4 regions of the Paenibacillus sp. T2-29 genome follow, and region 1 is predicted to be linked to each of the others. Evidence: riboswitches for the same ligand, from Rfam matches in the RefSeq annotation. Region 1 holds a riboswitch; each other region holds the start of a gene.
What was found. Region 1 has a riboswitch for cyclic di-AMP ahead of ACU1JV_RS27775 (C40 family peptidase). Riboswitches for the same ligand answer to the same signal wherever they lie in the genome.
Positions count from the first base shown of each region.

Region 2: linked by a shared signal. The riboswitch ahead of ACU1JV_RS17780 (TrkH family potassium uptake protein) and the one ahead of ACU1JV_RS27775 (C40 family peptidase) in region 1 are both predicted to bind cyclic di-AMP.
Region 3: linked by a shared signal. The riboswitch ahead of ACU1JV_RS16025 (3D domain-containing protein) and the one ahead of ACU1JV_RS27775 (C40 family peptidase) in region 1 are both predicted to bind cyclic di-AMP.
Region 4: linked by a shared signal. The riboswitch ahead of ACU1JV_RS07035 (hypothetical protein) and the one ahead of ACU1JV_RS27775 (C40 family peptidase) in region 1 are both predicted to bind cyclic di-AMP.

Region 1 covers NZ_JBREVE010000019.1:42,036-49,626, forward strand. The annotation lists gene ACU1JV_RS27765 (M1 family metallopeptidase) at 1-1,386, shown strand, start outside; gene ACU1JV_RS27770 (hypothetical protein) at 1,398-2,225, shown strand; cyclic di-AMP (ydaO/yuaA leader) riboswitch at 2,502-2,639, shown strand; gene ACU1JV_RS27775 (C40 family peptidase) at 2,645-3,145, shown strand; gene ACU1JV_RS27780 (GNAT family N-acetyltransferase) at 3,449-3,955, shown strand; gene ACU1JV_RS27785 (4a-hydroxytetrahydrobiopterin dehydratase) at 4,034-4,333, opposite strand; gene ACU1JV_RS27790 (hypothetical protein) at 4,451-4,744, opposite strand; gene motA (flagellar motor stator protein MotA) at 4,932-5,726, shown strand; gene motB (flagellar motor protein MotB) at 5,719-6,546, shown strand; gene rluF (23S rRNA pseudouridine(2604) synthase RluF) at 6,685-7,386, opposite strand; gene ACU1JV_RS27810 (PAS domain S-box protein) at 7,437-7,591, opposite strand, start outside.
Region 2 covers NZ_JBREVE010000006.1:128,668-136,258, reverse strand. The annotation lists gene sdhA (succinate dehydrogenase flavoprotein subunit) at 1-415, opposite strand, end outside; gene ACU1JV_RS17795 (succinate dehydrogenase cytochrome b558 subunit) at 509-1,183, opposite strand; gene ACU1JV_RS17790 (LysR family transcriptional regulator) at 1,410-2,315, shown strand; gene ACU1JV_RS17785 (potassium channel family protein) at 2,321-2,998, opposite strand; gene ACU1JV_RS17780 (TrkH family potassium uptake protein) at 3,017-4,357, opposite strand; cyclic di-AMP (ydaO/yuaA leader) riboswitch at 4,767-4,919, opposite strand; gene ACU1JV_RS17775 (CPBP family intramembrane glutamic endopeptidase) at 5,181-6,911, shown strand; gene uvrC (excinuclease ABC subunit UvrC) at 6,880-7,591, opposite strand, start outside.
Region 3 covers NZ_JBREVE010000005.1:152,206-159,796, reverse strand. The annotation lists gene ACU1JV_RS16030 (polysaccharide deacetylase family protein) at 1-701, shown strand, start outside; gene ACU1JV_RS16025 (3D domain-containing protein) at 898-1,566, opposite strand; cyclic di-AMP (ydaO/yuaA leader) riboswitch at 1,572-1,740, opposite strand; gene ACU1JV_RS16020 (amino acid ABC transporter ATP-binding protein) at 1,985-2,707, opposite strand; gene ACU1JV_RS16015 (ABC transporter substrate-binding protein/permease) at 2,694-4,157, opposite strand; gene ACU1JV_RS16010 (M20 family metallopeptidase) at 4,306-5,484, shown strand; gene ACU1JV_RS16005 (hypothetical protein) at 5,524-6,594, shown strand; gene glgA (glycogen synthase GlgA) at 6,683-7,591, opposite strand, start outside.
Region 4 covers NZ_JBREVE010000002.1:285,177-292,767, reverse strand. The annotation lists gene ACU1JV_RS07070 (MarR family winged helix-turn-helix transcriptional regulator) at 111-566, shown strand; gene ACU1JV_RS07065 (helix-turn-helix domain-containing protein) at 756-1,130, shown strand; gene ACU1JV_RS07060 (helix-turn-helix domain-containing protein) at 1,219-1,602, shown strand; gene ACU1JV_RS07055 (Rha family transcriptional regulator) at 1,721-1,942, opposite strand; gene ACU1JV_RS07050 (urease accessory protein UreF) at 2,234-2,971, opposite strand; tRNA gene ACU1JV_RS07045 (tRNA-Leu) at 3,235-3,317, shown strand; gene ACU1JV_RS07040 (glutathione peroxidase) at 3,466-3,951, opposite strand; cyclic di-AMP (ydaO/yuaA leader) riboswitch at 4,416-4,589, shown strand; gene ACU1JV_RS07035 (hypothetical protein) at 4,703-5,098, shown strand; gene kdpF (K(+)-transporting ATPase subunit F) at 5,283-5,360, shown strand; gene kdpA (potassium-transporting ATPase subunit KdpA) at 5,506-7,182, shown strand; gene kdpB (potassium-transporting ATPase subunit KdpB) at 7,235-7,591, shown strand, end outside.

The DNA of each region.
Region 1 (7,591 bases):
AAACTGCCTGGCATTTTTGCTCGTATGGGTGCGACAGATGATTTTGTAATGGCTGGACAGTGGTTTCCAAAGCTCAGCGTCTATGAGACTGCAGGACAACGTGGACGCGCCGACGAGGGCTGGAACCTCCATCAGTATCATGGCAACTCCGAGTTCTATGCCGATTTTGGAATTTACAGCATACGAATTCGGGTGCCTGAAACACACATCGTAGCAGCGACCGGATTTCCCACCCGTGGTGCAGTACGACAGAACGGCCAGAAAATATATCAATTTTATGCCGATGATGTACACGATTTTGCCTGGTCCGCTTCACCCAACTTTGTAGCCGTAGAAGAACCCTTTTCTTCTACTGAAGTTCCTGGTGTCAAAATCAAGCTCTATCTAGACCCGTCCCATAAGGAACTCAAAGGACGTTATATGAGCGCAGCCAAGGCCGCCCTTTCGTACTACAGCAAATGGTACGGGCCTTATCCATATTCCACTCTATCTATCGTCGTTCCACCCAAAACAGGCAGTGGAGCCGGCGGCATGGAATATCCGACACTCATCACGGCCGCAGCTGCGGACCAACTGAATCCCGGCTATAATCTGGAACGGACGCTGGTTCATGAGATTGGGCATCAATATTTCTACGGAATGGTAGCCAATAATGAATTTGAGGAGCCCTGGCTGGATGAAGGCTTCACCTCCTATGCAGAAGAACGGCTCATGGAGCAAGAATATGGGCTTATCCCCAACTTGCCATTACAATCCGGACAGGTAGCTTCTCCACAGCCCCTAAACCGCGAATCCTGGAAGTACGGATCGTCGGCTGAGTATGCACAAAATGCCTACTCACGAGGCAAGCTGGTACTACGAGGTATTGAACGTCAGGTGGGTACGAAAAAAATGGACCGGATTATGCGAACCTATGTCCAGACCTACCGATTCAAGCATCCGACCTCACAGGATTTTCAGCGTGTCGTGGAAAGGGTGACTGGACGCTCATGGAGCCACTATTTTGAACAATATGTATATGACGGCCAGATGGCGGACTTTTCTGTCGATCGCATCACGAACCGCAAGTTGGAGAATGGATATGAAGCAATCGTGACGCTTAGCAAAAAAGGAGCGGATTATCCCAAGATCCCTGTTCAATTTACCTTCAAGGATGGCACCACAATATTTAAGGCATGGGACGGTACGGGCAAAAGTACATCTTTCCGACTCAAAAGCACCTCTCCCGTGTCCTATGTGACCGTTGATCCTCTATACACTATTGCACTGGAGAACAAGCATATTAATAATAGCCTGAAGGCTGAATTGGACGAAAAGCAACAAACCCGTTGGAGTGTGAGTGTAACCAAGCTGTTGGAGACACTGCTTGGAAGTCTGTCATGGTGAGGTGTCTATAGATGCGGACTGTTTTAAAAGAAGGCTGGGCGCTAGTGCGCATACGCTTTTATATCGTTATCATTTTATTTTTGTATCGTCTGCTGTGGGGAGTATTTCTCTATCGGCTGGTACAGTCGGCCGTTGTCCCGCTGCTGCTGCGTTATCCTGATCAGAGCCAAAACGAGCTGGGAAAGACCTTGTTTTGGATGGAGGGGCAGATCGCCTTGATGGACAGCCAGGAAGTACATGTGTATTTATGGATACTATTAGGGGCGACCGTATTGCGCGTCCTAATCACTCCCTTCATTAGAGCTGGCATATATCAAAGCCTGTATACCGATGCGTCTGAACCGCAAAGCCTGTCCTTCTTCAAGGGGATGAAACGTCACGGTATGTCATCTCTGTTGTATTACATCATCGAGTTGGGTTTGCTGCTGCTTCCCGCCTTCTGGGTGGTACCGAGACTCTATCCTATTGTAGCAGGAACGCTGCAATCTTCCTCTTACCTGTTGCATTTGTTGCCCTATGCCATTGGGTGGGTGGCTTACGGTTGGTTCATTCGGCAGTGCATCCTGTATATGCAACTGGGCACGGTCAGTGGTCACGCCATACTATCGTCCCTGCTCGCCTTCTTTCGCCAGCTTCTTCCGGCTGTAAGCGTATCTCTCTTGCTTGGTGCTTGTGTGCTGCTGGTCTTCGGTCTATTTGGCACCGTAGCGATGATTTGGACTGGTATGTTGGCGCTAATTCTCCAGCAATCGTATCATTTTGTTACCAGTCTGGTCAGGCTGTGGCATATCAGTTCGCAGTATCGTCTATGGCACATCGATATCTCCAGCAGAGGCTAATCCCTCTCTTTATGCTTTCTCCTGCATTTTTAGCTGTCGAAAAAACTTTTTTCTTTCCCGTGCAAACGGCACATAACTGAATACTGTTAACAGAATCTGTTCCTAGGGCGTTAGGAACAGATTTTTTTTGTAACTTTTTGCGATGAAACATTTGCCAAAGCCTGCTGTCTTTGTTACAATAATCGCAGTGAACTGATAGTAACAACTTTGTAATCTTTATTGTAACCTTTATCTTAAAAACATCGTTGTCGTGAATACTGCTCTCCAAGGTGCACATCTTAAGTTAAGCCTAATTCCTGGCACCTAGGAAGCGGGGGAACCAGTTTGGGTGAATTGATCTCGCAACAGAGTGGTCATAGGGGAACCTTCTACCGAATCCTTAAGCTAACCTCGCAGGCATTGGAAGGGGTATATTTTTTTTGAAGAAGAAGCTAACGATCGCAGCCATGGGTCTCGCCATTGCCTTTACATCTTTTACATTCGGTGGCAGCAGTGCATTTGCAGACTCTAAGATGGACCAGGTCATCCAAGATGCCAAAGGAACGAACTATAGAAGCGGAGGTACTACACTCGAGGGATTCGATTGCTCCGGCTTCACAATGTATGTATTCAACAAACTGGGAATTAAACTGCCGCATCAATCTGGATCACAATTCAAAATGGGAGCTTCTGTATCCCGCGATGAAATGAGACCAGGCGACCTGGTGTTCTTCAACACCACAGGAAGAGGCGTTTCCCATGTAGGTATCTTCGTAGGTGAAGGGAAATTCGCCCACTCCTCGACTTCACGTGGTGTAGTAGTTAGCTCACTGAACGAAAATTATTACGCTAACCGTTATGTCGGTGCAAAAAGAATTATGAGCACAGACGCTTACCATTCTGTAGCTTCAGATATTCCTGATGACGACAACGTAGAATAACTACCGCACAGCAAGCTAACCCTAGCCGCAATTTGATTCTGGCCGGAATCGAATTGCGGTTTTTTATGTCCACTACATCAGTAATTATTATCATTACTGACGAACTGACACCTCAAAAGGTTTCAGTTTTAGCGAACACCGTCGGTTTTACCGCCACCGCTGGGGGAGCATATGAGCAGTAAATCCTTCTTATTGAATGTATACCCGACTTAGGTACGAAATAAACACGCTTGCCATTCTCCTACAACTTGTCTACAATCTGTGGTTAATGATTGAAGTACCTGCATAAGGAGGAATGGAAAAGTGCCGGCCTCAATATCCAACTACCGGATTGTACCGATGGACGAGCATCAAGCGGCTGAAATCTGTGAGTGGCGCTATGATCCTCCCTACAACATATACGGCTGGCTTCCCTGGGAACAAATGAAGGCACTTGAAGTCGAATTTGGAAGTCCCACGCTTCGCCAAGAGCAATATGTTGCCGTTCTGGACGAAGAGAATGAGCTGACGGGATTTGCTCAATATTTTCCTATGGTCGGTGTGACCCGGCTGGGTCTTGGAATGCATCCCGAAAGATGCGGACATGGCACAGGCTCCGATTTTGTCCGGGCCATTGCGGAGGAAGCCAGACGACGTCATCCACAGAATGAAATTGACCTAGAGGTTCTCACCTGGAATCAGCGGGCTATACGAGCCTACAAGACAGCTGGATTTGAGCTGACGGATACCTATGAACGTCAGACTCCAGATGGCAGAAAACCGTTCTATTGTATGGTATATCGTCCTGAACAACAGAACCGGGTTCTATAAATAAGAGCGCCTTCGCTATACAACCGCGATGTTGTATAGCGAAGGCGCTCTTAATATATACAACAGATCATTATAAAATCAATGACTGCTGCGCATTTTTTCAAAAGCTTCATTATATTGTTGGGCTTCCTTAATATCTACGGCCATAATACCGCCATCGTCCCAAGAGGTCAAACGCAGAGTCACGGTCTTGTAATCAATCGTAATAAATGGATGGTGATTGAATGCCTCAGATATAGCGGCAACTTCATCCACGAATGCAATTCCCTTCATAAAACTGGAAAAATTATATTTCCGAACGATCCAACGTCCTTCCTCCAGTTCCCAGCCCTCCAGTTTCTCCAGATGTGCTTCAATCTCTTCTTGTGTAAAAGGCATGTTACGAACTCCTCCCCGTTTATACGGAAGCCTTTTAGCCGCTTACATGCGGCCAAAACTACGATATATTGGTGTACATATTACCACGGCCCCGTTGATAAATCCATAAGACGGCCTTCAAATCAAAGGGACCGACGTCAGCTCCTCATCTCCGATGAGTACATAGATCCGGTGCTGCTCCGGCTCATAAATCACAACGCCGCTGCCTACAGTGATTATGGGCTCCGTACCCAGTGCATAAAATAGGTCTTCTGCCAAAGCTTCATTGACTTCCTGACGCCCCATCGGGTTCAGCCTGTCCCAATCTTCTGCTTCCATTTCAAAAAATTCATAGCTATCTGGGATGCGTCCCACAGCCTCTGTCAAATCGTTCAAAATTTGTTCATACTCGCGCCCATGCTTTACTCCCATGCTATTTCCTCCAATGGTTCAGCGATTCAATACATAATCACTTTATTATACCGGAAATTGGCCCTTAACAAAAAAGAGAGTTTTGTCGATAAATACTATAATCCGTCTCATAATGACGCGCTTGGGGCAAGGACGACCCATGCGGCATGAAAGGATTCAAAATCTATTCTCATGGATGAGGTGTATCATGCAAATTACAACCATTATTGGACTTGTGCTCGGGCTTTTGTCACTGGTCGTCGGGATGATCCTGAAGGGCGCGCCAGTCGTCAATCTGGTCAATAATCCCGCTGCTTACATGATTATTTTCGTCGGAACAGCAGCAAGTATATTCATGGCGTTTCCGATGGATGACATGAAACGAGTGCCAAAGCTGTTTAAAATTATTTTCACCCAGCAGAAATTGCTGGATCGCAAGGAGCTTATCGGTACATTTACCGAATGGGCATCCATTACCCGTCGTGAAGGTCTGCTCGCGCTGGAATCCAAGGTCGAAGAGATCGACGATCCCTTTATGCGCGGCGGTATGCGAATGATTATCGATGGTAATGATCAGGAGTTCGTACGCGATGTTCTGATGGAAGACATTAACGCTACCGAAGATAGACACCGCGCTGGCGCACTGATTTTCTCCCAAGCCGGTATGTACGCTCCAACACTCGGGGTACTTGGTGCGGTTGTAGGTCTGATCGCCGCTCTGGCCGACCTTAGTGACATGGAAAAACTGTCCCATGCCATTGCAGCCGCTTTTATTGCAACGTTGCTCGGTATTTTTACAGGTTATGTCCTATGGCATCCAATGTCCAACAAGCTGAAACGGCTATCCAAGAAAGAAGTGGAACTTAAGTTAATGATGGTCGAAGGTCTGCTTTCCATTCAATCTGGTATCTCGACGATTGCCATCAGCCAGAAGCTAGCAATCTTCCTAACTCCAACCGAACGGGCTTCGATGACCCAGAAGGATGGCGATTCCAGTGAGTAAAAAGAGACATGAACCGCATGAAGAGCATGCTGACGAAAGCTGGCTGTTGCCATATTCCGACTTAATGACCCTTCTGTTGGCTCTTTTCATTGTCTTATTCGGTATGAGCTCGCTCGATGCCAAAAAATTTGAAACTATGGCTCAATCCCTGAGTTCAGCTTTTAGTGGCGGTACTGGCGTGCTGGATCACTCAGCCGCGAATCCGTCGTCACAATCCATGGATATGGGCAAAAATAAAGAAGAGGTATCACAACCCTTAAAATCGAAAGCCACTTCCACCTCTGATCTGCAAAAGCAACTCGCCCAGCGGGAAGAAGAAGATTTAAAGAAGCTTAAAAAGCAAATGGATCAGTATATTCAAAATAACGGCCTGTCCACCCTACTGAACACCAAGCTGAACCAATCCCAGCTGATGATCACCATTAGTGATAATGCCCTGTTTTCATCCGGGCAGGCCGAAGTAAAGCCAGAAGCGAGAAAGCTGGCCAAATCCATTTCCAGCATGCTCCAGCAGTTTCCTGGTTATGATGTTATCGTATCCGGTCATACGGACAATGTACCTATTTCCAATAGTCAGTTCCCGTCCAACTTTGATTTGAGTGCCAAGCGTTCGCTCAATTTCTTGCGTATTTTGTTGCTCAATCCGCAGCTCGATCCTACCAAGTTTGTATCCATCGGATATGGCGAGTATCGACCATTGGCAGGCAATCAAACTGGAGCAGGACGCGCCAAAAACCGTCGTGTCGAAATTTCCGTTCTTCGCAAATATCAGAACGGTACACAAGTTATTAGTCCTACCTCAAGCTCGAATGAAGGTTGATCATCATGAATATGTTATATGAACAAAGGCACCGCCGCATTTTTTATGCAGCTGGTGCCTTTTACTTTAGGGATTTCTGTTCTCTAGCCCTGTCATATACGGGGACAAGCGCTGTAGGCTATAAGAAGGCCTCTGGCATTAGCTAAGTGTATAATCAAGCATCTGGCCCAGTTCCAGCTTTTCAGCCTCTGTTAAATCACGCCAGGCGCCTTTCTGAAGGGATCCTAAACGAATATTCATAATTCGCAGGCGCTGCAGTTTCTTAACTTCATAACCGAAGGCAGCACACATACGTCGGATCTGACGATTTTTCCCTTCTGTCAGGATAATACGGAATACATACTCAGATACACGTGTTACTTCACAGGGCAGCGTTCGATGACCGAGTATCTTTACACCGCTGGACATCCCCTGCACAAAGGATGGTGTGACTGGACGATCCACTGTTACGATATACTCTTTTTCATGCTTGCCTTCTGCCCGTAAGATCTTATTCACAATGTCCCCATCATTGGTTAATAAAATGAGACCTTCCGAATCCTTATCCAGGCGTCCAATTGGAAATATCCGCTGCGGGTGCCCCACAAAATCGACAATATTGCCTCTAATGTGGCTCTCTGTCGTGCTTGTAATGCCCACTGGCTTGTTCAATGCAATATAGACGTGATCGGACTTATCGCGCAGTGGCTTGCCGTTCACACGGACGTCATCGCCTTCCTCCGCTTGACTGCCCAGCACGGCCACTTCGCCGTTAATCGTCACGCGGCCGCTCTCTACCAGCTTGTCCGCCTCCCGGCGCGAGCAAAAGCCAGTTTCGCTGATAAATTTGTTAATGCGCAACCTGTGTACCCTCCATTTCTACGAACACACTTCCTTCTGCCCCCAGCTCATTACTCAGGCTTGGCGATAGGAAGCTGCACGAGGGCGGTTGTTCCCTCTCCCTCTGTGCTTTCAATATCCAGTGTGCCTTTATGGCTCTGTATAATACGCTGGCTGACCATAAGCCCTAGTCCTGTACCTGTTTCTTTGTTTGTGACAAAAGGTT
Region 2 (7,591 bases), on a different contig from region 1:
GAGCATACAGGAGCTGCTGTCCTGTCGTCGCACCAGCAAAGGCTGTGCGATGATGCTGGGTACCGCCAAAACGGCGGAAATCCAGCAGTCCTTCTGGTGTCCGATTGAACATAACCCCCATACGATCCATGAGATGGATGATTCCCGGAGCCGCTTCGCACATCGCTTTTACCGGCGGCTGGTTTGCCAGAAAGTCACCGCCATAGACTGAATCGTCAAAGTGAATCCAGGGTGAGTCTCCCTCACCTTTGGTATTTACCGCACCGTTAATGCCGCCCTGCGCACAAACGGAGTGGGATCTTTTGACCGGAACCAAAGAAAATAGATGAACGTGGACTCCCGCTTCTGCCGCCTTGATCGTAGCCATTAGACCTGCCAGACCGCCGCCCACGACAATAATGTTGGATGCTGCCATTTCTGCTCACTCCTTCTTTTCAGGATTTGTACTAAATCCCCTTTTACAAATCAGAATAGAATCTCAACACGATGTATAATTTAAATAACTCGTTTACAGTAGCTGTTTAAAGGCGCTGCATTGCACCAAGGCTGTTGCCGTTTCCTGGAATTCCGCGCTGCGAAATGCAAGCAGGGAAGCAACGAAGCCGATCGACACCACTACGAACAGGGTCATACAGATATAGGAAGATATTTTTTGGGCACGTGGTCCCACGGTAATCCCCCAACTGACCATAAATGCCCACAGTCCATTAGCAAAGTGAAATGATGCCGAAACGACACTGATTAAATACAAAATAAAATAGACCGGGTTCGTCACTATACCATGCATTACGCCGCCTAGCTCCTCATGAGTGACATTACCCAGGGCCACCTGAAAGCGTGTGTCGTATACGTGCCAGATAATAAATACAAACGTAATGACGCCGGAAATACGCTGGAACAAAAAGCGCCAGTTACGCGAATAGCCAAACCTTTTAACATTCGGATCAGCCTGATAAGCGATATACAAGCCATAGATCCCGTGGAATAATAATGGCAAGTAGATGAATAACGTTTCTAACACAATAACCAGCGGCAAACCATTCAGGAAGGCCACGCTGCGATTAAAACCTTCCTTACCGCCCTCCACCGCTGTGAAGTTCGTCACCAAATGCTCAACAAAAAATAGAGCCAACGGAATGACGCCAAGAAGTGAATGCAGCTTTCTGGAATAAAATCCTCTCATCTAGGTCATGCTCCCTTCTCCCAATAATAGCGTTTTCAATAGTAATATAACATATAAAATGACAGTTCCCGACAGGGAATGTTCAACAAGGTGTCCCTTATAAGGAAAAACAAAAGTGTGAACATCTTGTGTCGCTTTCATGTTACTCCTTTTCGGCTTATAATGGAATTGCAATATACGTATTAATTATTATGTCTTTTTTGCATATAGAGAGGAAGTGGAAGATTTGTTTGAGGATTTGAACGCTTTTGCCGTCATTGTCGAGCAGTCCAGCTTGAATAAAGCCTCCAAACTGCTGAATTTGTCCCAACCCGCCCTGTCTCGCAAAATTGCCAAGCTGGAGGAAGAGCTGGGTGTCCATCTCTTTGATCGTCGGGGCAAACGGCTCGAAATTACATCGACTGGCCGATTTGTATATACTTTCGCGCTGGAGCAACGGCAACGTCAGCTTCGCTTCTTACAAAAGCTGTCACAGCACAAAAATGAAGCCCAGAGCATGCTTACTCTGGGCGCAAGTCTTACGACACTCCAAACGACGTTGCCTACCCTCGTCGAGGCTTTCATGAGCAAGCATCCTCAGACTGAGCTAAAGCTGCTCACCGGCAAAACGCATGAAATCGTCGCCTTTGTACGCGACAAAAAAGCAGACGCCGGCGTTGTCGGGTCTGCCATTCATGAAGCTGGATTACGCTGCATTCCGTTATTTGACGATCATTTGGAGCTAGTCGTCCCCATCGGGCATGAATTAACTGTCAAGACAGGAACGGCTTCAATGAAGGACCTGCAAGGATTGCCGATGATCATTTTCTCCAAAGGAACCTGGTACCGCAGCCTGACGGATGACTTGTTCCAGCGCAGCGGCATTATGCCGGATATCCGCATGGAAATCGACTCCTTCGAGGCGATTGTACGCCTGCTTCCAACCTGCAAGGCATCCGCTTTGCTGCCCAAATCCTACTTGCGCAGCGAACTGCTGCGAGATAATGGACTTACTGCATTGTACTTGCCTGATTTGAAGGAGACACGCCGAACGACCTCCCTCATATACTCAGAAACGGCCGATCTCGGCCCGACAGCACGACGCTGGATTAGCGAGACACGTGCATCGTTTGCAGGCTACCGTATGGTGTAGAGAATTTAACCCTCTTCATTGACATTAACGACCTCATCCTCAAAGCGGCCGATATTGTCATTGGAGCCGATAATGACCATAATATCGTCTGCTTTCAGCCGATCCATAGCTGTCGGCGCGATCAAGATACCATTCGCCGTATGAAGTGCCACGATGCTGCAACCAAAGCGGGTACGAGCATTTAATTCTGCTAACGTTTTGCCATTCAGACATGCAGGCACATTGAGTTCCACAATGCTGTATTCCTTGGACAGCTCCAAATAATCGAGCAGATTAGGCGTGACCAGCTGATGCGCTACCCGAATACCCATATCTCGTTCCGGATAAATGACTCGGTCCACCCCAAGCTTCTCTAACGCACGCCCATGCAGTACAGATATAGCTTTGGCTACGACTTTTCTCACACCCAGCTCCTTCAGCAAAATGGCGGTCAGGATGCTTACCTGAATATCATCACCAATTGCAACAATGCCGCAATCGAAATTACGGATGCCCAGTGACCGCAACGCATCCTCATCTGTAGCGTCCGCCACGACAGTATGTGTCAGGATCTCACTCATACTGTCTACAACATCCTCATTCCGATCAATGCCCAGCACCTCGCACCCCATATCCACCAATTGCAAAGCCAGGCTTGAGCCAAACCGTCCCAGGCCAATGACTACAAACTGCTGCGTTTTCATATCTACTCGAAAACTCCCTTACCCTATAATTATTTTACCTTCTGGATGACGATACAATTCCTTACCCTTTTTCGGTCCCAGTGCATAAGCTAGCGTGAGTGGACCCAGCCTGCCTGCAAACATCGTCAGAGTAATCACCAGCTTGCCTACAACTGACAAATCAGGTGTAAGCCCCATAGACAGCCCTACTGTACCAAATGCAGACACTGTCTCGAACAAGATCATTAGAAAATGATGATCTTCGGTTGCCGACAGAATCATCGTCACCCCAATCACGAACAGCAGCCCCAGCAAGGTAATGGTCAAAGCCTTATAAATTCGTGCCTGCGCAAGTCGGTACCTGAACAGCACAATATCTTCCCGTCCCCGCAGCATCGAAAACACCGCTCCAATGAGCAGGGCAAATGTAGTGGTCTTAATCCCGCCCCCAGTGGAGCCAGGCGAAGCTCCAATAAACATGAGTATGATGATAAAAAACTGCGTAGCCTGCCGCAAGCCTGCAATGTCCAGCGTGTTGGCACCTGCGGTACGTGGAGTAACGGACTGGAATAAAGAACCCAGCAGTTTACCACCCCAATCAAGCGAGCCAAGCGTCTTTGGATTCGTAAACTCAAATACAAAAATGACGAGCGTCCCGACGACAATCAGAGCAGCTGTCATGCTGAGTACCACCTTGGTATGCAAGGATAGTCTCTTACGCTTACGATAATCTGCCAGGTCTGACATCACTACAAAACCAATACCACCCGAAATAATGAGAAACATGGCTGTAAAATTAACAATCGGATCATATACATAACCTGTCAGGCTGCGAAATTCACCGAATAAATCAAAACCAGCATTATTAAACATGGAAATGGCATGCCAAATTCCAAAATAAATCGCCCTGCCGACAGGCATATCAAATGACCAGCGAATCGAAAAAATAGCTGCACATACGCCCTCAATCATCAGCGAGTACCATAGCACCTTGCGAATCAATCCAACAATTCCTTCGACAGAGGTCTGATTCATCGCTTCTTGCAAAATAAGGCGCTCCCGCAAGGAAATGCGACGTTTGAACACCAGCGCAATCAAGGTAGCCATGGTCATAAAGCCAAGACCACCGATCTGGATCAGCGCAACGATAACGATTTGACCAAAGGTTGTAAAAAAGAGCCCTGTATCCTTAACGACAAGTCCGGTTACACAGGTCGCGGACGCGGCAGTAAACAAAGCGTCTATAAACGCAAGTGGTTTTCCAGTTGTATTAGAGACGGGCAGCATTAACAATAAACTACCTATTAGAATGATAATGGCAAAGCCTGCAACGAATATCTGCGGTGGAGAAAGCCGAAGCCAGCGTGCATTGGGATTCATCTATTCATCACTTCTCTCCTAATCCTTAAAACTATAAAAACAGTGACTTAATACGGTGTAAGCCCGCTACGCGTTCCATTTATCTTCCGATCGTCGTTGCCCCTGATTTTTTTGATTTTCCAAACCTTAAGTAGCTATAATTAGCATTCCCTGAATACAGGAAGAATGCATGTCAAACACTACTCGGCTCCCTGTGCTATTGGCGAGCAGCAGCGAAGGGGGCAGAATTGTTCTGAAGAAGCGAAGCGTTTGCCTTTATCTCCGGATTTTAACCATTAAAGGGTTTATACAATCAAAAAAAATCCGGGGGTAACAGCAATCGAAGGAATAATCTGAACCCGCAGCGGTCTAACCAATCCAAACACTTTTATACACACAAAAAAAGACACCGGAAAACCGAGTGCCTGACTTGGTTCCTGTCCACAGCCTACGAGGTTAGCTGACGGATTCGGACAGCACAGTATGCCCTATTTACACTTCCGGTCCATCAGGATCGGCTGTAAAATTCACCCCAGTAACATGGTTCCCCCGTTTTCTCATAGAAATTCGGCTTAAATGTATATCATTACCCATATATTTCATAGGCATTGCCTCAAGATTATAATCCTTCTCTATCCAGATCACAAAACCGATTTCGCCGAAAAAACGTGAAATTGGCTTTAATTCGCGAATAGACATCGGTTAATCACAGCTTATCTAATTTTATTAAAACTTTAAAGTGCTTTCACTCTGTTTTCATGAATATCGCTGGTCTGTTGGCGGGAACCTGTGCAGTATGATATCTTTAATGGATGTTCTTATTTACAGATTAAGGAGGAAACTCATGAATCCTATCGGGAAACCGGTCGTGCTCACGGCCAACTTCAAAAAATTAGGCTTGCTGGGCGGGGTTGGCCTGATTTGCTTTTTTATCTTTCAATTGCTTATTCCCTCAATTAGCAATCCAAGTCCGGAATCATTGATGAATGCAAAGGTCATCAGCAAACAAGAAGCGGTCATACACGCCCTGGACTTTGCCCGTTCCGAGCTGGGCTATACGGAATCACAGCCAGAGAAGCCCGTCGTAACCTATCAGGCTGAAACAGATTTGTACGGTTATTTATCCAGAGAAAAATTGGTTCAAGAGTACGATCGTACATGGAAAAAAAATTATCCTTATGAAACCTTTCGGGTTGATTTGCCTGACTCCTCAGCGAAGGGCAAGCTGCAAATCCATGTGGATTTATCCACTGGGAAGGTCGTTAGCTTTAAACGGATCACCTCCAGCACCAATTACACACAGGCTGATGTTTCTACAGATGAACAAGCACGAAGCAGACTTGTACGTGTAGCTGAGGGTGACATGACGCTCGAAGCCAAGGAACAGGCTGCAGCAATATGGATCAAACGCTTTGGCTTTAAGCCATCTGAATTGAAGCTCGCGACCACTGAGGGGGAAGGTGGATTAAAATATACCGTGGACGGAAAGAAAATCGGCGCCTCGGTACTTACGCTGGCTTTTACTTTTGAAGACGGGGATGTTCGCTCGTTTACCCAAAGCTTTTCGGCCCCTTCGTCCTATACCGACTATGTTAAAAAGCAAACATACTGGGCGAATTGGATGACTTATGCGGGTTATGCCCTATTTAGCTTTGTCCTAGGCGTACTTGCCATTGTGTATGCGTCACTCACCCGACGACATACTTCATTTGTGCGCGGTATTATTCTGTCCATTGTATACTTTATTGCTAGTATAGCTGGGACAATGAACATGCTACCTTTATTGCAAGCTGAAGCAGGCAGTAAGGGCATGCTTATATTTCTTATGGTATTCCAGGTTGGTGTTACCTTCTTCATGGCTGTAGCTATCTATTTCTCCTTGGTAGGCGGTGACGGGCTTATGCGTCAGGTTGGACTAAATGCATGGCCACGTGCTAAAGAGCCGGGCTACGGATTGTATGTGCTTCGCAGTATGTATGTCGGTTACTTGTGGGCCTTCATTTTACTGGGCGTACAATCCATTTTGTTCTTTGTATTGGAGCGCACATTTAATACGTTCTCCACTACAGACGCCACGCAGTCCCCTTACAATATGGCTTATCCATGGCTATTGCCGATTATGGCTTGGATGGCAGGTATTGGAGAAGAAACTGTTTACCGTCTATTTGGTATTCCGATGGTAAAAAAAATAGTCAAGAATACGTTTGTTGCTTGTCTGATCACTACGCTTATTTGGGCACTGGGACATACGCTTTATCCGATCTATCCGGTGATTTCCAGACCTATTGAGCTGACTTTTCTTGGTTTGCTGTTTAGTTTCGTGTTCTTGCGTTACGGCTTTATCGCTGCTATGTTCAGCCACGTTATTTTTGATAGCATATTAATGGGGCTTAGTGTGATAAGTCTGGGAGACACCGTGAATGTGAGCGCCGGCCTATTCTGGATCTTACTTCCGGCTATTGTAGGCTACATCATTTACTGGTTTAGTCCCAAAAAACCTAATCGAATCATGTTTGAACCCATGAAAAAAGAGGAGCCGTATTCTACGACTCCTCCTCCCGAAGGGCAGCTATAATCTGACGAGCAAGCTTATCCCCAATAGAGAGAGGCCGGAAGTCTTCGACGCTGGCCTCTCTTATTTTTTTGAGCGATCCAAAATGCTTAAGCAGCAACTTACGCCGTTTCTCGCCGATGCCTGGAATGGAGTCCAACTGGGAAGTTACCATAGATTTGCCGCGCTGCTCGCGGTGGAACGTAATGGCAAAACGGTGAACCTCGTCCTGGATCCGTTGCAGCAGATAAAATTCCTCGCTATTGCGTGCAAGTGTCACGGCCTCAAATGTTTCTCCCATCAGTAGTTGGGAAGTTCTGTGTTTGGCATCCTTCACCAAACCACACACAGGTATAAACAAACCCAACTCATTTTCCAATACATCGGTTGCCGCTTTAATTTGTCCACGCCCACCATCGACAATGATCAAGTCGGGACGTTCAAGATTTTCCTTCAGCACACGTTCATATCGACGCCGAATAACCTCACGCATCGTCTCATAATCATCTGGTCCCTGCACAGAACGGATCTTGTATTTTCGATACTCCTTCTTGGCAGGCTTGCCATCAATAAAGACGATCATGGCCGAGACTGGATCAGAACCCTGAATGTTGGAATTATCGAACGCCTCTACCCGATGCAGACTATCCAGCCCAATGGCACGTCCCAGATTACTTGCAGCTTTGGATGTCCGTTCCTCATCC
Region 3 (7,591 bases), on a different contig from region 1:
AAGCTGCTGCCGCTACTTCGGTATATCAAAGTAAAGATCGAGCTACTCCAACATTAGCGATGCTACGAAAAAAGCATGCGGACATTTTTAAAATGTGCGGCCCGCACACCCGCCAAATTGCCTTAACCTTTGATGATGTGCCCGATTCAAGGTATACGCCGCAGGTTTTGGACGTATTACACGCAAACGGTATCAAAGCTACCTTTTTTATCGTCGGTCACCGTGCGGAAAAGCATCCGGGGATCATACGCCGCATCATCCGCGAGGGTCATTCTATAGGAAACCATTCCTATACTCATCCGGATTTCAGGAAGGCCACACCAGAACGTTTTCGCCACCAGATTACAAAAACAGAACGCATTTTAGAAGCCAGCATAGGTTTTCGGCCCAGATTGATACGACCACCCTATGGTGAAATCACAGAGCCTCAAATCCAATGGGCACGTCGTCATGGGTACATGATCGTCAATTGGAATGTGGACTCTCTAGACTGGAAGGGATTAAGCAAAACACAAATTCAGCGCAACGTGATCCCGGCTACCGGACCTGGCTCCATTATTTTAATGCATGCAGGTGGAGGTCAAAGTTCCAACTTGCAAGGCACTGTCCAAGCTTTGCCGGGTCTAATCCACTCTCTAAAAGCTAAGGGCTACAAATTTGTCACTGTCCCCCGGCTACTTCACACATCGGAACGAAAATAACAGCATGTCTAAGCTTCAAATATACCAACAACGTAAAAAGGCTGCCTTAACGAGCAGAATACTTCTGCTTGTAAGACAGCCTTTTTTAGCGATAAACGACTGGGCCTAATAAAAAGTCGTCCCAGTTATATGTTGTATGATAGATCAAGTTTACATAACATATATTATGTTTAATTAAATCATACTAAGCACAATGCTATTTATCAATGACGTACAGTTTCACATTCTGGAAGCCAAAGTCATTCACGAATGATTTATTGCCAGGGATAAAGATATCAATCCGCTTTCCGGTAATAGCACTGCCCTGATCACGGGCAACGGCCACAAAAGAACGGTCTGGCAAGCCGGGATGGGAATAACCTGTAACTAGCACCTTTGTTCCCATAGGAATGACTTTCGGGTCTACCGCAATTGTACCTAGCTTAAGTGGATTGCCGTAATAATCGACCGCACCCCATTTGCCATTTTCATCAGCTGCGGCAGAATATGCTGTAGCTTTAACATCAACTACTTTACTGTAATTGAATGTTTTGCCCCATGCTTCAATTGTTGGCTTCTCATTCGCTGGTGCTTTCTCTGTAAGAAGCTGTGGCTTCGAATCCGAAGCCGCCTTTACACTTTTTTCGTCTGGCACTTTAATTTGCAGACCTGCATATATGTTGTTGGACGCAATATCCGGGTTAGCCTTCGTCAACTCATCTACTGATACCCCATAACGTTGAGCAAGCAAAAAGAAGGTATCGCCTTCTTTGGCAGTATGAAGCGAAGCAGCATCTGCTACTCCAGCTGTCTGTGCCAGCCCTGCAATAGCTGCAGCAAGCACCGCAAATTTCATAGTTTGTCCAATATGTTTTAAATATTTCAAGATATGTACCTCCTCTGTTATGCCTGCGGAGTTAGCTGTCGGATTCGGACTCAGGAGAAGCCCTATGCTTGTGCAATTCACCCCTAGGCATATTCCACAACATCTTATGATGCATTGGAATCATTGCCGTTGTTACGTCCCCCGCACTTCCCATGGTTTGAGCCCAGCACCTGAGTATTTATTATCATTACTGCTGCCCCGGTAAGTTTTGGCTTACTGCATAATATCACAATTTTGTAACCTTATCTGCATGAAAATGTTGGTAACCTTGAATATCATACTATACTCGTTACAATTTTGTCATCAAGAATCCGTTTTCTGTTACGAAAATATGGAGATATAGTGACAAAAAGAGAAAAGCCCTCCGTGAAACATCATCACGAGAAGGGCTTTGTCAATATTTTATAAAAGCATTTTCTTACAGCACTTTAGCAAGAAAATCACGGGTACGGTCATGGCTTGGAGTACCGAATACTTGCTCAGGCGTACCTTGTTCTATAATTTGACCGTTGTCCATAAAGATGATTCGATCCCCTACCTCACGGGCAAAGCCCATTTCATGCGTCACGATCACCATCGTCATGCCGCCCTCAGCGAGCTTCTTCATCACGTCCAGAACCTCTCCAACCATTTCAGGGTCAAGGGCAGAAGTAGGCTCATCGAACAGCATTACGTGCGGCTGCATGGCCAAAGCACGTGCTATCGCAATACGTTGTTTTTGACCGCCAGATAACTGGTTCGGGTAGGTATTCTTCTTATCCTCAAGACCCACGGTCCGCAGGAGCTCCAGCGCAATTTTCTCCGCTTCTTTCCCCGACTGCTTTTTCACCTGCGTTGGTGCAAGCGTCAGATTCTGCAGTATTGTTTTATGCGGAAACAGATTAAAATGCTGGAAAACCATCCCCATCTTCTCCCGAGTCGCATTAATATTATGACCACGGGCCGTAATCGGCTCACCCTCAAACAAAATTTCCCCTTCTGTTGGCTGTTCCAACAGATTCATACAACGCAAAAACGTACTTTTTCCTGAACCACTCGGGCCGATAATGACGACTACTTCACCTTTGGCGATATCTATATCAATGCCTTTTAAAATTTCATTCTTACCGAATGATTTACGCAGTTGTTTAACGGTGATCACTGGCTCTCAACTTCCTTTCCCATAAACCCAACAGCTTAGATAAGCTGAATGTCATTACAAAATAAATAGCGGCTGCGATTACGAACGGACTCAAGCCTTCGTAGGTAATATTCTTAATGACCTGGGCTTGATACATAATATCCACCATCCCAATGGTCGAAATAATTGATGATTCTTTAATGATCGTAATGAACTCATTACCAATAGCAGGCAATATAGATTTAAATGCTTGCGGTAAAATGACATGACGCATTGCTTTGCCTCGTCCCATCCCGAGCGAGCGGGCAGCTTCCATCTGTCCACGGTCTACGGCCTGAATACCCGCACGGAAAATTTCAGCCAAATATGCCGAGCTATTCAGAGACAATGTGATCACACCCGACTGGAGTGGGGTAAAATTGATACCCAGCGTCAAAGCAATTCCGTAGTGAATGATCATGAGCTGTACCAGCATAGGTGTACCGCGCAGGATCTCGACATATGTGGTACCTAACCACTCAATGATACGTATACCACTCATTCGCAGCAAGGATATGATCAGACCAATAATGAATCCAAACAATACTCCGAGTGCAGACAACAACAGAGTGTAGCCAATACCCGTAGCGTAAAGACTACGATATTTCATAAATATATCTACAATGCTATTCGAAGAAACCTGTCTGTCGGCAGACAGTGCACTCGCTTCTGTAGAAAACTTCTCAATCGAACCGTCTGCTTTCAGGCGAGCCAACGTTTTATTTACTGAAGCAAGCAATTCCGCATTTCCTTTACGAATGCCTACAGCAGTTTCTGCTCCTTCATCCTCAGGTACTGCCTTAGCAAGTGTTACGGTACCGTCTAGTGTGTATCCTTTAGCAACGGTATCTTCGATTACAACCGCGTTGATACGGTTGGTCCGAAGCTGGAGTACCAGATCGGATATTTTATCTAATGAGGTAACCGAAGCATTAGGCACTTTTTGTGCAATTTCTTCCTGAATACTCCCCTTCTGTGCACCGAGCTTCTCTCCTTTCAGAGTAGCCATCGTTGAATATTTGTCCTTATCCTCCGGGCGTACCATAATGACTTGTTTGGAGTGATAGTACACATCCGAAAAATCAATACTCTTTCTGCGCTCATCCGTCGGTGTCATACCGGACAGCACCAAGTCTACACGACCACTTTGCAGAGCAGGCAGCAAGGAATCAAAGCTCATGTCCTCTGGGACCATCTCTGCGTTCAGATCCTTGGCGATTTCCTTGGCAATCTCCACATCGAACCCAACAATGGTTTTCTTACCGTTAATGACTTTATAAAACTCATACGGCGGAAAGTCGGCACTCATGCCCACTACAAGTTTTTTCTGTGGTTTTGCTTCCGTTCCGTATGCATTGAGCATCGGAAGACCAGCCAACAGTAAGATAACCGCCGACAAAACCAGGGCGGTAAAACGATATGCCTTTTTCAATCTTTTTTTCTCTCCTTAAATTCTTTATAATAAATAAGATTGTGTCATTATAAATGAATATGCATGATTATGCAATGAATGTTATAGTACAATTTTAGTATATCTATCGCAGTACCTACATTACAGCTTATATAAAGGAGTTTTTAGCATGAATTTCAAACAGACCATTCAACACACCATTGAACAGCACGCCCAGCGGTTTAAGGACATTTCGTTATATATTGGCGCAAACCCTGAACTTGGAAACGAGGAATTCCTGGCCTCTGCCCGTTTAAAAGAAGAACTTGCTTTTCACGGATTTGAAGTTCAGGCACCCGTATTGGGTATAGAAACAGCCTTTATTGCTACTTACAAAGCAACCAAGCCTGGACCAATCATTGCTTTTCTGGCAGAATACGACGCTCTGAAAGGGCTAGGACACGCCTGTGGGCACCATTTGATATGTATGATGAGTACAGGCGCTGCCGTCGGTCTCAAATCGATTATCGACGAGACTGGTGGAGAAGTACGTGTATACGGCACACCTGCCGAAGAAACACGCGGTGCAAAGGTTCCGATGGCGGCGGCCGGGTTGTTTGATGATTGCGATATAGCTATGATGACACATCCCTTTGACCGCTACGAAAAATCAGGAAAATCGCTAGCGATTGATGCTGTGCAGTTCGAATTTTTTGGTCAATCCGCTCATGCTGCGGCCAGTCCGCATGAAGGGATTAATGCTTTGGACGCTGTGATTCAAACGTTTAACGGGATTAACGCATTTCGGCAACAGGTAAAAAGTACGGTACGTATCCATGGCATCATTAATCAGGGTGGGCAGGCTGCCAATATTATTCCTGATTACGCCTCAGCCCAATTTTACGTGAGGGCCGCTACACGCCAAGAGCTGAACCCGCTTACCCGCCGTGTTGTTCAAATTGCTGAAGGAGCTGCTTTACAAGCCGGGTGTCGTTTGGAAACTTCCAATTATGAGACTTCTTACGATGAAATGGTGACTAATCGTGTACTCTCCGACACCTTTACCGCAAATTTGGTGCAGGCTGGCATTGCGCAAGAAGATATTACGGAAGGTGAAGATCATGGCTCTATGGATATCGGAAATGTATCACTTCATTGCCCTGCGATCCACCCGTACATTCAAGTTATTGACGAGAAGCATGCCTTGCATACACCAGAATTTCGCGATTTAGCAATGCAGGACCGCGCAATGGAAGGAATGCTCTTGGCCGCGAGAACCTTGGCATGGACGGCTTGCGATGTAATCACAAATTCTGAGCTGCTGGCACAGATAAAAAAAGAATTCGCTCTACTGAATAGCAAAAGCTAAAATCGGAAATGCCGTCTTCTTCTAGAAAGGAGTGCCATTATGAATAGTATGACTAGCTTTTGGACGTTGTTTATTGTGGTTGGTCTCATCATTCTTTGGTTTATATTCCGTGCTATACGCAGGAATCGTGGAAACAGAAGTACGCGGCGCCGGAATGCATTTTTCCTTAGCTCTCCGTCTCCTTCGTCACTTACGCAGGAGCGTCATCGAGAGATTACGGAGCTGAAGAAGCTGCTGGAGCGATCCATTCCAGCCTCCTATGCTCATAACGTAAAGCAACGTGTCATGGACGCCAATCCTAGCCTGACGGAGCAAGAATATAATTGGCGCTGGCATGAGCTAAAACGATACTTCATGCTATGCGCCATTATGAATCGGGTGCCTATGTTCAGTAGTGATGTGGATGAACTATGGCACGAAATGTTAATGTTTACGCGTGAATACCAGCAATTCTCCGAAGCTTTTTTTGGTCGTATGCTTCACCATGCACCCCATTCGGGCGGCTCTCAGCCGATGCCAGAGGAGCGGGCGTGGTTTGACTGGTTGTATGTGGAATGCTTTGGTTGGAATCGTTATAGTGCCAGTTTGTGGGGAACTTTTTTTAATCATCCGCTACCGAACGATGAGCTTTCACACTATTACAAACTGACAGCTTCGACGCAGCCAATAGGTGACCGATGGAATTCCCATGAAAATGTAGACATTTCACAGCAAGCACAACAAGCGGTTCATAAGATAATCCAACACCTCCGTGAGCGGGTAAATAAAGCTGTAAATGATCCAGAGGGCAAGCAGCTACCCAAGGTCAACTATTTGCAGGTTGACTATCTGCTATTGGCTGCTGTGTGGTATTCATGGTATCAACCTGAACAATTTGCCATACACATGCACCCAGATTCTACAAACAGTGCCGCACTAGCCAGCTCATCCGGCTGTAGCTCCGCAAGCGGCTGCTCGAACTGGGATACACACCACTCGCACCATCATTCCTCCCATGACAGTTCTCATGGTGGAGGCTCTTCTCACCACGATTCAGGCGATTCCGGGAGCCATTCCTCGTGTAGCAGCGGCTCTTCGTGTGGAAGTAGCTGTGGTGGCGGGGGCGACTGACCAGCAACAAAAAAGGGAATTCCTCAGCCAAACCATGGCTAAAGGAGTTCCCTTTTTCATTAGCATAAATATGGTATTTATGTGCTGTTTAATCGGTCTTTGCTAGCGAACGGTAAATATCCATATACGCCTCGGCCGATACATCCCAACTGTACTCTCCTGCAAAGGCCGTCTGTGTAAGCTTGTTCCAATGCTCAGGTTGACGATAGTAATGAACAGCACGACGAATGGTATGCAGCATGTCATGTGCATTGTAGTTCGTGAAACTAAAACCGTTACCTTCACCTGTGGATTCATTGTAAGCCTGCACAGTATCGTTCAGCCCTCCAGTTTCTCGCACGATGGGGATACTTCCATAACGAAGCGCCAGCAGTTGACTAATCCCACAAGGCTCAAACCTCGATGGCATAAGATACATGTCACTTGCCGCATATATTTTTCGTGACAATGGTTCGCTAAAAGTAAGCTGCGCTGACATTTTCAGAGGATATCGTCCCGCTGCTTCCCGGAACCAGTGCTCAAAAGCAGGGTCCCCTGTTCCCAGTACGACAAACTGAATATCATCATAATACAAAATTTCGTCAAGCACTCTGGTTACCAGATCTAGCCCCTTCATATCCACAAGCCGGGTTACCATAGCAATCATAGGTACGTCCGGACGCACCGGCAAACCCAGCTCCTTTTGTAGAGCAATTTTATTTTCCTTTTTCTTTGCCAGACTTGTGCGGTATTTCGTATAAATACGATTGTCTGTGGCAGGATTGTAGCTTTGGGTGTCAATTCCATTCACAATCCCCGTTAAGCGTCCCTGCTGTCCTAATTTACGAAGTAGACCCTCCAGTCCGTATCCGTAAAATTCAGTTTGAATTTCCTCTGCATAGGTTGGACTCACGGTCGTGACATGATCCGAGTAAGTAAGCCCACCTTTCATAAAGTTCAGTCTGCCATAATACTCCACACCCTCGGGGGTAAAATAGCTTCCATCCAAGTTAAGCAG
Region 4 (7,591 bases), on a different contig from region 1:
TGATGCAATTAAACAATGATTATGATGAAATAATGATTCCATAGTATAATATGACGCCATAATGTTATAGAATAATAAATATATAAACTTATGAAGTGACGGTGAAAAATATGGACACTCAACTGTTAGGAAATATATCAGAAAATATTTTGGGCTTGTTTCCGATTGTGAAGAAGAAATTTTTCACCTACGGTCCGCTTGATTTTCCGTTGCATTTGTCGCCTAATAACTTTCAGGTGCTCATGCTTCTGCGTGAAGTGCGTTCGTCTACAGTATCCGATTTGTCCAAACAACTTAATGTCTCACGCCCGAATATGACTCCTCTTCTGGATAAGCTGGTGGAGCATGGGTTGGCTGACCGCCAATCGTGTGACTCGGATCGTAGAGTCGTGAACGTAGCCATTACAGAAGAAGGCGACGCTTTTTGTGAACAGGTATTTCATACCTTCTCTAATAAAATTCAAGAGAGACTGGTGTATCTGCCGGAAGAAGAATTATTGCACTTGAGTGAAACGTTGAACGAATTGAAGCAGATTTTACTTAAAATCGACAACTCTGCTACGTGATTGATTGGCGTAAGCGAACTGACTTAAAGACCGCCCTTTCTTCGGAAAACAGGCGGTTTTTGTTGCATATTGTGGTATAATAAAACCAACATACATAATTCGGTAATTTTAGCATACGTGATCTTTGAAATGGGAACAGGGTACATGATATCGTTATTTGGAGAGCCTGCTAGGGAGGAAGGAACTTCTATGCAATCTATTTACCAACGCATTGAGGAGCTCATTAAGGAACGAGGTATGACGAAAAAGGCGTTTTGCCAGCAGTTGGGCATTAGTACAGGAAACTTTGGAGATTGGAAAAGAGGAAAAACGACACCGGGCACGAATAAACTCATTGAAATCGCTTCGTTTTTTAATGCTAGTCTGGATTGGATTATGCTGGGTCGAGATGTGCAGAGTAAAGTACTAAAGGAGTCGCAGGACCCTTATTTTTTTGGAGCTTCAGGGCAACTGAATTGCCAGGGGGAATCGCTAAGTGAGGCGGAAAGAGATTTTATACTTGAGTATATTGAATTTACCCGTTTTCGTAAAGAGAAAAACCAGCATAATTCAACTACTGATTAATGTTTGCTGTGAGGTTTGATAAGGATGTCCTAATGTGTACAATTGAAAAATAATTAGAAAAAAGCTACAGTGTCGGAGGGGAAACGTTTTGGGAGATCAAACTATTTATCAGCGGATTGAAGCTTTAATTAAGGATCGGGGAATGACCAAGAAGGCATTTTGTGAAAAACTTAAAATCAGCTCAGGGAATCTCGGTGATTGGAGAAGAGGAAAAACAACGCCAGGTACCGCCCATTTGATTCAGATTTCGGACTTTTTTAATGTATCGCTCGACTGGTTGATGAAAGGAATTAAGCCGGGGGAAGGCGTGCTTCAGGAGCAGAAGGCTGCTTATTTTTTTGGGGTGATGGGGCCATTGAATTGCCAGGCTGAAGATCTTGAGACAGAAGAACAGAACTTTATTTTAGAATATGTTGAATTTGCGAAATACCGTAAGCAAAAAAGGGAGAAGGACAAAGCGAAACTTGAATAATCTATGGCTAAACGCCTGGGTGGATAACCCGTAAAACGGACTAAGGGGTTCGGTTTACGGGTTTATTTGATTTCCTGATAATATGGCGGCGCGTCGGATGCTGGAATGCTTGTTGGGTTTAGTGTGGTGTCGCCTCCTTATAATCGTTATCGTCGATATTCAGAATTGCAGCAACTTGTTTTCTGTACCTTTGTGCTTTACGGGTGCCGTGAATCAGATTGGACAAGCGTGAAGGCGGGATGTTGTGTGTCTCGCAAAATGTTTTCTGATCCAGTCGAAGCTCGACAAGCCTTTGTTTGATGGCCCACCCGAAGGAGGTGACAGGCATTTTGTTGTTCAAGAGAAATCGCCCCTTACGGATTCTTGCAGAATAATTGGTGTGATATAATAATCATCAGTAAACATGTTAGAATTAACCATCTAAAACTATGATACACTTTTATACGTGTTTATACAATCTTAAATGCGTTATTTTATTAAAATAATTACTTAATTAAGTGCAAAAAGTGAAAATAATCCGACTATAGTCTGTAAGTGGTATGAATTTGGATACATGAATTAAAAATACTCTGCCGCTTGAGAAAAGGGCAGAGTATTTTTATTGTGACTGCTAGACTGGTAAAACGACGCATCAGAGGGAGACTGGAAGGCGTTTGAATAGGATGGAGGAGGAAAAGGGCCTGGATGCATTCAATTGGCTACTATGGCTCATATAGGGTGGCTGAGTGATGTAGGAACTGGTCTGATGGCTATGGAAAAGGTGAGGCTGAAATAAGCTTGGCGTAGGTTCGTTAAATTTCTTCCAGGTGGTGAGCAACTCGCTGGTCATGTGATCGATAAGAGGATTCTTTTCCTCGTAAGGAGGATTGAGCAGTCTGAAGGCATCTTCGATACAGAAGGATACCGCTGTGGCAAAATAGCCGTGAATGGTCTGTTCTATATCGGTTCCGAGAAGGAAGTTAATCCAAGTGTGGACAGTAGCGAGTGTGCCAATTGCATTGTATTGAGTGAGTGTGTCTTCCAGTTGGTCAAATGCAAGCCAAGGATAAAGAGCCTTGGTGAGCTTGAGCAGACGCTGGCCAGAAAGTCGTGATTTTTTCACATAATGCGAGGAAGGATGTTGGGTGTACAGCATTTTATCAATAAGGGCGATCCGCCAACCGTCATTCTGCTGGATGGCTGCATACAGACTTTTGATGGCCATGCCGTCAAGGGTTGTAATTTGAGGATACCAATCGTCTCGCATAAAATGTTTCAGATCCTGTAGACTGTTCAAGTTTCCGTTACGGAAACGTTCATCCAGTCCGTAGAAACGGGTAAAACCACCAATGGGTAGGGAAGGGTCCAACAACAATGCGTAGTTTAGCAATCGGTTACCTTTATGCAGGATGGTTCGCCTCCTTGAGGTGAATATTTGTGTCAGTTTATTTGACTCTAATCTTATTTATACAATAATAATTCAATCATTTATGTAATATATATTTACACTTTGGGCTCTTTCATGTCAAATTAAATATTTTTATTGCTTATATATGTTATATAAAGTTACACTAAAAATAATTATAATATTATTGTTTACAAATTGTTGCTGAGAGAGTATAATAAATCTGTTGCCTCAATACATTATGACATGCGGTCGTGGTGGAATGGCAGACACGCTATCTTGAGGGGGTAGTGGGCGTATGCCCGTGGAGGTTCGAGTCCTCTCGACCGCATCATGTGTAATACCCAGTTGAAAAAGCATCCTGACACGTTTTACGTGAAGGGGTGCTTTTTTCGTTAAATATTTTTCGTTATATCATTCTGTTACAGAAGCGGTCATATGGACAGCGGACCGCTCGTTAACTGTAATGAAGAAAGATGTCAGTTTTTCCGCAAAAGCTTCTCAATATCTCCTATAAGCTTATCTGGAATGGTTTGCGGCGCATAACGCTTAAATACGTTACCTTCTCGTGTAATTAAGAATTTAGTAAAATTCCATTTGATCGCTTTGGAGCCTAATACTCCTGGAGCGGTGTGGGTCAGGTAGTGAAATAGAGGATGTGCCTGATCACCGTTGACATCTGTCTTGGCGAACATGGGGAAGGTCACACCGTAATTGATTTGGCAAAACTCGGAGATCTCCTCGCTGGAACCCGGCTCTTGTTTGGCGAACTGGTTGCTGGGAAATCCCAAAATTTCGAGCCCCTGTTCATGATACTGGTCATATAGCTCTTGTAGCGCCTTGTACTGGGGGGTTAACCCACATTTGCTGGCAGTATTCACGATAAGTAGAACTTTCCCTTCGTATGTGGATAACGGAATTTGTACCCCTTGTAGGGTCTGTGCATCATATTTATATACGGTCAAGATATCCCTCCTCATTCAATATTCTGCAATTAAATTGTAAGCAACTCAACAAGGGGTTGCAAGTCCGGAAGAGTATACGGGCATTGGACCATTGTAAAATCGTCTTTTGTTCAAAACGGTAAATCGCACTTCAAATGGAGCTAATTGAGGTGTTTCTTCTCATAAAAACGGGTTCAATCGGTAATTATCTGGCACATATAGCGTATTTTCTTTCCTTTTTGCAAATAAGGAGTAACTAAGCCATACCCTACGCCAATATTGACATGCCTTTCATTTTCAAAAAGGGGTGAAATACAGAGTTTTAAAGAGATACGAGAAGCATAGATGCCTTGTAAGCGTTATTCTTAATCTCCTATGCTCAAAAGGGTGATTTATAGCCCCGCCGTTGAGCTTTACAGTCTTCCTTGCACGGGTGTATGATTCAAGACGTAATTTCAAATTAACACCAATGAAGCAACAACGAATTGTCTAAAGCGCTGAATTTTGCAGTTGCAAAAGCGGGGGAACCAACGAGTATGTACGGCTTTGCAAGCCGTGTGTGTCTCATGGGGTGAATTTTCCGGCCAAGTGCCGTAAATAGGGCGACTCTCACGTCCGAATCCGACAGCTAACCTCGTAAGCGTACAGGGAGAGGCAACAAACCGCCGTGTGCAACCATGGTTTATTTTATCATGGAATGTATGAAGCCGGAGGAAGCCTTTTTCCTTCGGCTTCTTTTTGTTGTCTTTTTATACCGGGAGAGGAGCTACTGATGGAAGGTCGGTTAATTATTGTCACTGCACCGAATGAAGCGGGCAGAAGTTTTGTGAAATTGCTTATGTTTAAAAAATTGGCGTTTGCAGTTCTCACAAATAGCACTCAGGAGGAACGACAGCTCAAAAAAATGGGTGTGGAGCACATTGTGCGCATCAATACGATGCAAGCGGGAAAATGGAATTTTCCTAAAAAAGAAATTGGTAGTGTGTATTTGTTCGAAAACAGCTTGAATCTGACTTGCCGTTTCCTGCAAATATGTCGGCCACTAACATCAGAATTGATCTATGTTATTACGCACGGCTGTAATCCACAAGGAATTTATCGGGGATTGGGAGCGGACCATGTGATCTACACATTGAACGGAGAGGTGGGTTTCCTGCTGAACGGATAAGCACTTATAACATAGCTGGTTTATGATTTTATGATGGAATCGGAAATGACGATCTGAAGAGCGATATGGAGGGTATGAACATGATGGATTTATACATGCTGCTCATAATGGCTGTGAGTTATGGAGTGATACTGCTGTTTGTACGCTGGTGTGATGCGCAGACCTCAAAAGGAGGCCGAAGAGGATGATTGTTGTGCTAGGACTCACGGCTATTGTGTTCGTGTATTTAATCTACGCACTCCTGAATCCTGAAAAGTTCTAGTCAACTATAGGATCGAGCAGGCGGGAACAGCAGATCAAGAATGAAGCATCAGAGGTGTAGATTTTCGCAAACGTGTGCACTCATTGGATGTTCTGAATCAGGTCTGTTGTTCCAAATGCAGGAGCATTATAAGGAGGAATAGAGGATGGAGCTACTGCAAATTGGAGTTGTGATCGTCATATTGCTGCTCTTGGTAAAGCCGGTGGGCACCTATATGTATCACGTATTCTCGAATGAACCGAATCGGACGGATCGGATTTTTGGTGAAACGGAAAAGCTGATTTATAAGGTTGTAGGCTTGAAGAAACAGGACAGCATGCGTTGGACCACGTATGCTATGAGTTTCATTGCAACCAATGTGGTGCTTGTGGGGATCAGCTACCTGCTATTGCGCTTGCAGGCTATACTCCCAGGCAATCCGGTTGGAAACAGTAATATGGAAGCATCATTGGCCTTTAATACGGTAATCAGCTTTATGACCAATACGAATCTCCAACATTATAGCGGAGAAAGCGGGCTTACGTATCTGACACAGATGGCGTTCGTCACGATGATGATGTTTACTTCGGCTGCTTCGGGGTTTTCGGTTGCTGCGGCTTTTATGAGGGGACTGACGCGGCGCGGTGAAGGACTGGGTAATTTTTTTCAAGATTTTATTAAAGCCAACATACGGATTTTTCTGCCGCTTGCCTTTGTACTTACGCTGGTGCTGGTGGGACTAAAAGTACCACAGACGCTACAGTCCACGGCGGATATTACGACTTTAAGCGGTACACAGCAGCAGATTGCTATGGGACCCATTGCCTCATTGGAATCCATCAAGCATTTGGGCACGAACGGGGGCGGTTTTGCGGGAGCTAATTCTGCTCATCCTTTTGAGAATCCAAGTCCTTGGACGAACGTACTGGAAATTTTAGCAATGTGGGTAATGCCGGCTTCGCTGCCGTATACTTTTGGATTGTTTGCCCGTAATCGCAAGCAGGGCTGGATTATTTTTAGCTCGATGATGGTCTTGTTCCTTATTTTTCTATCCATAACGTATGTGTCGGAGAAAACAGGTAATCCGTTAATCCAGGCACTGGGTATGGATGCATCTCAGGGAAGCATGGAAGGGAAAGAGGTTCGTTTCGGCATTGGACAATCGGCATTATTCACTGCGGTCACAACGGCGGCAACGACAGGTTCGGTCAATAATATGCATGATACATTGACCCCGCTAGGTGGTATGGCTGCTTTGGGAGAAATGATGCTAAACGTCATTTTTGGCGGCAAGGGCGTCGGGCTGATGAATATGCTGATGTATGCGATTCTGGGAGTGTTTATATGCGGACTGATGGTCGGAAGAACCCCGGAATTTATGGGTAGGAAAATTGAAGGCAAGGAAATGAAGCTGATTGCGATTGCCATTTTGGTACATCCGTTTCTTATTCTTGCTCCCACTGCGCTTGCGTTTATGAGTCATTGGGGATATGATGCGGTCTCTAACCCCGGATATCACGGGTTGACTCAGGTGCTCTATGAATATGCATCATCTGCGGCAAATAACGGCTCGGGATTTGAAGGTCTTTCGGATAACAACGTGTTTTGGAACGTTACAACAGGAGCGGTTATGTTCTTTGGACGATATGTATCCATGATTGCATTGCTGGCTGTGGCGGCTTCGTTGAATGCCAAAGCGCCAACCCCGGTGACGATGGGTACACTGCGCACGGACAACAAGCTGTTTGGAGCCATCCTAATCGGAGTGGTCCTGTTGATTGGTGCGTTAACCTTTTTGCCGGTGATCGTACTGGGTCCTGTAGCTGAATTTTTGACCATGTGATGAAGAATGAGCATAGAAGGAAAATGAGAATGGATGAACGGGGTGCTTGATCATGAAGGAACAACGCAAACGCATGCTGGATAGAAGCATCTTGAAGCAGGCGGTCAAGGATAGCTTTATCAAATTAAATCCGATGATCATGATGAAAAATCCTGTCATGTTCGTCGTGGAGATCGGTACATTGGTCGTACTGCTCATGCTACTGCTTCCCGGTTATTTTGGAACCGGCAAGGAAATGGGCTTTAACTTGGCTGTATTTATTATTTTGTTGTTCACGCTGCTTTTTGCTAACTTTGCTGAAGCGCTCGCGGAGGGACGGGGGAAAGCACAAGCTGCTTCCTTGAAAAAATCCAAGCAGGACTCACAAGCTAATAAGCTCGTCGGGAATGAGATTCAGGTGGTCAGCTCA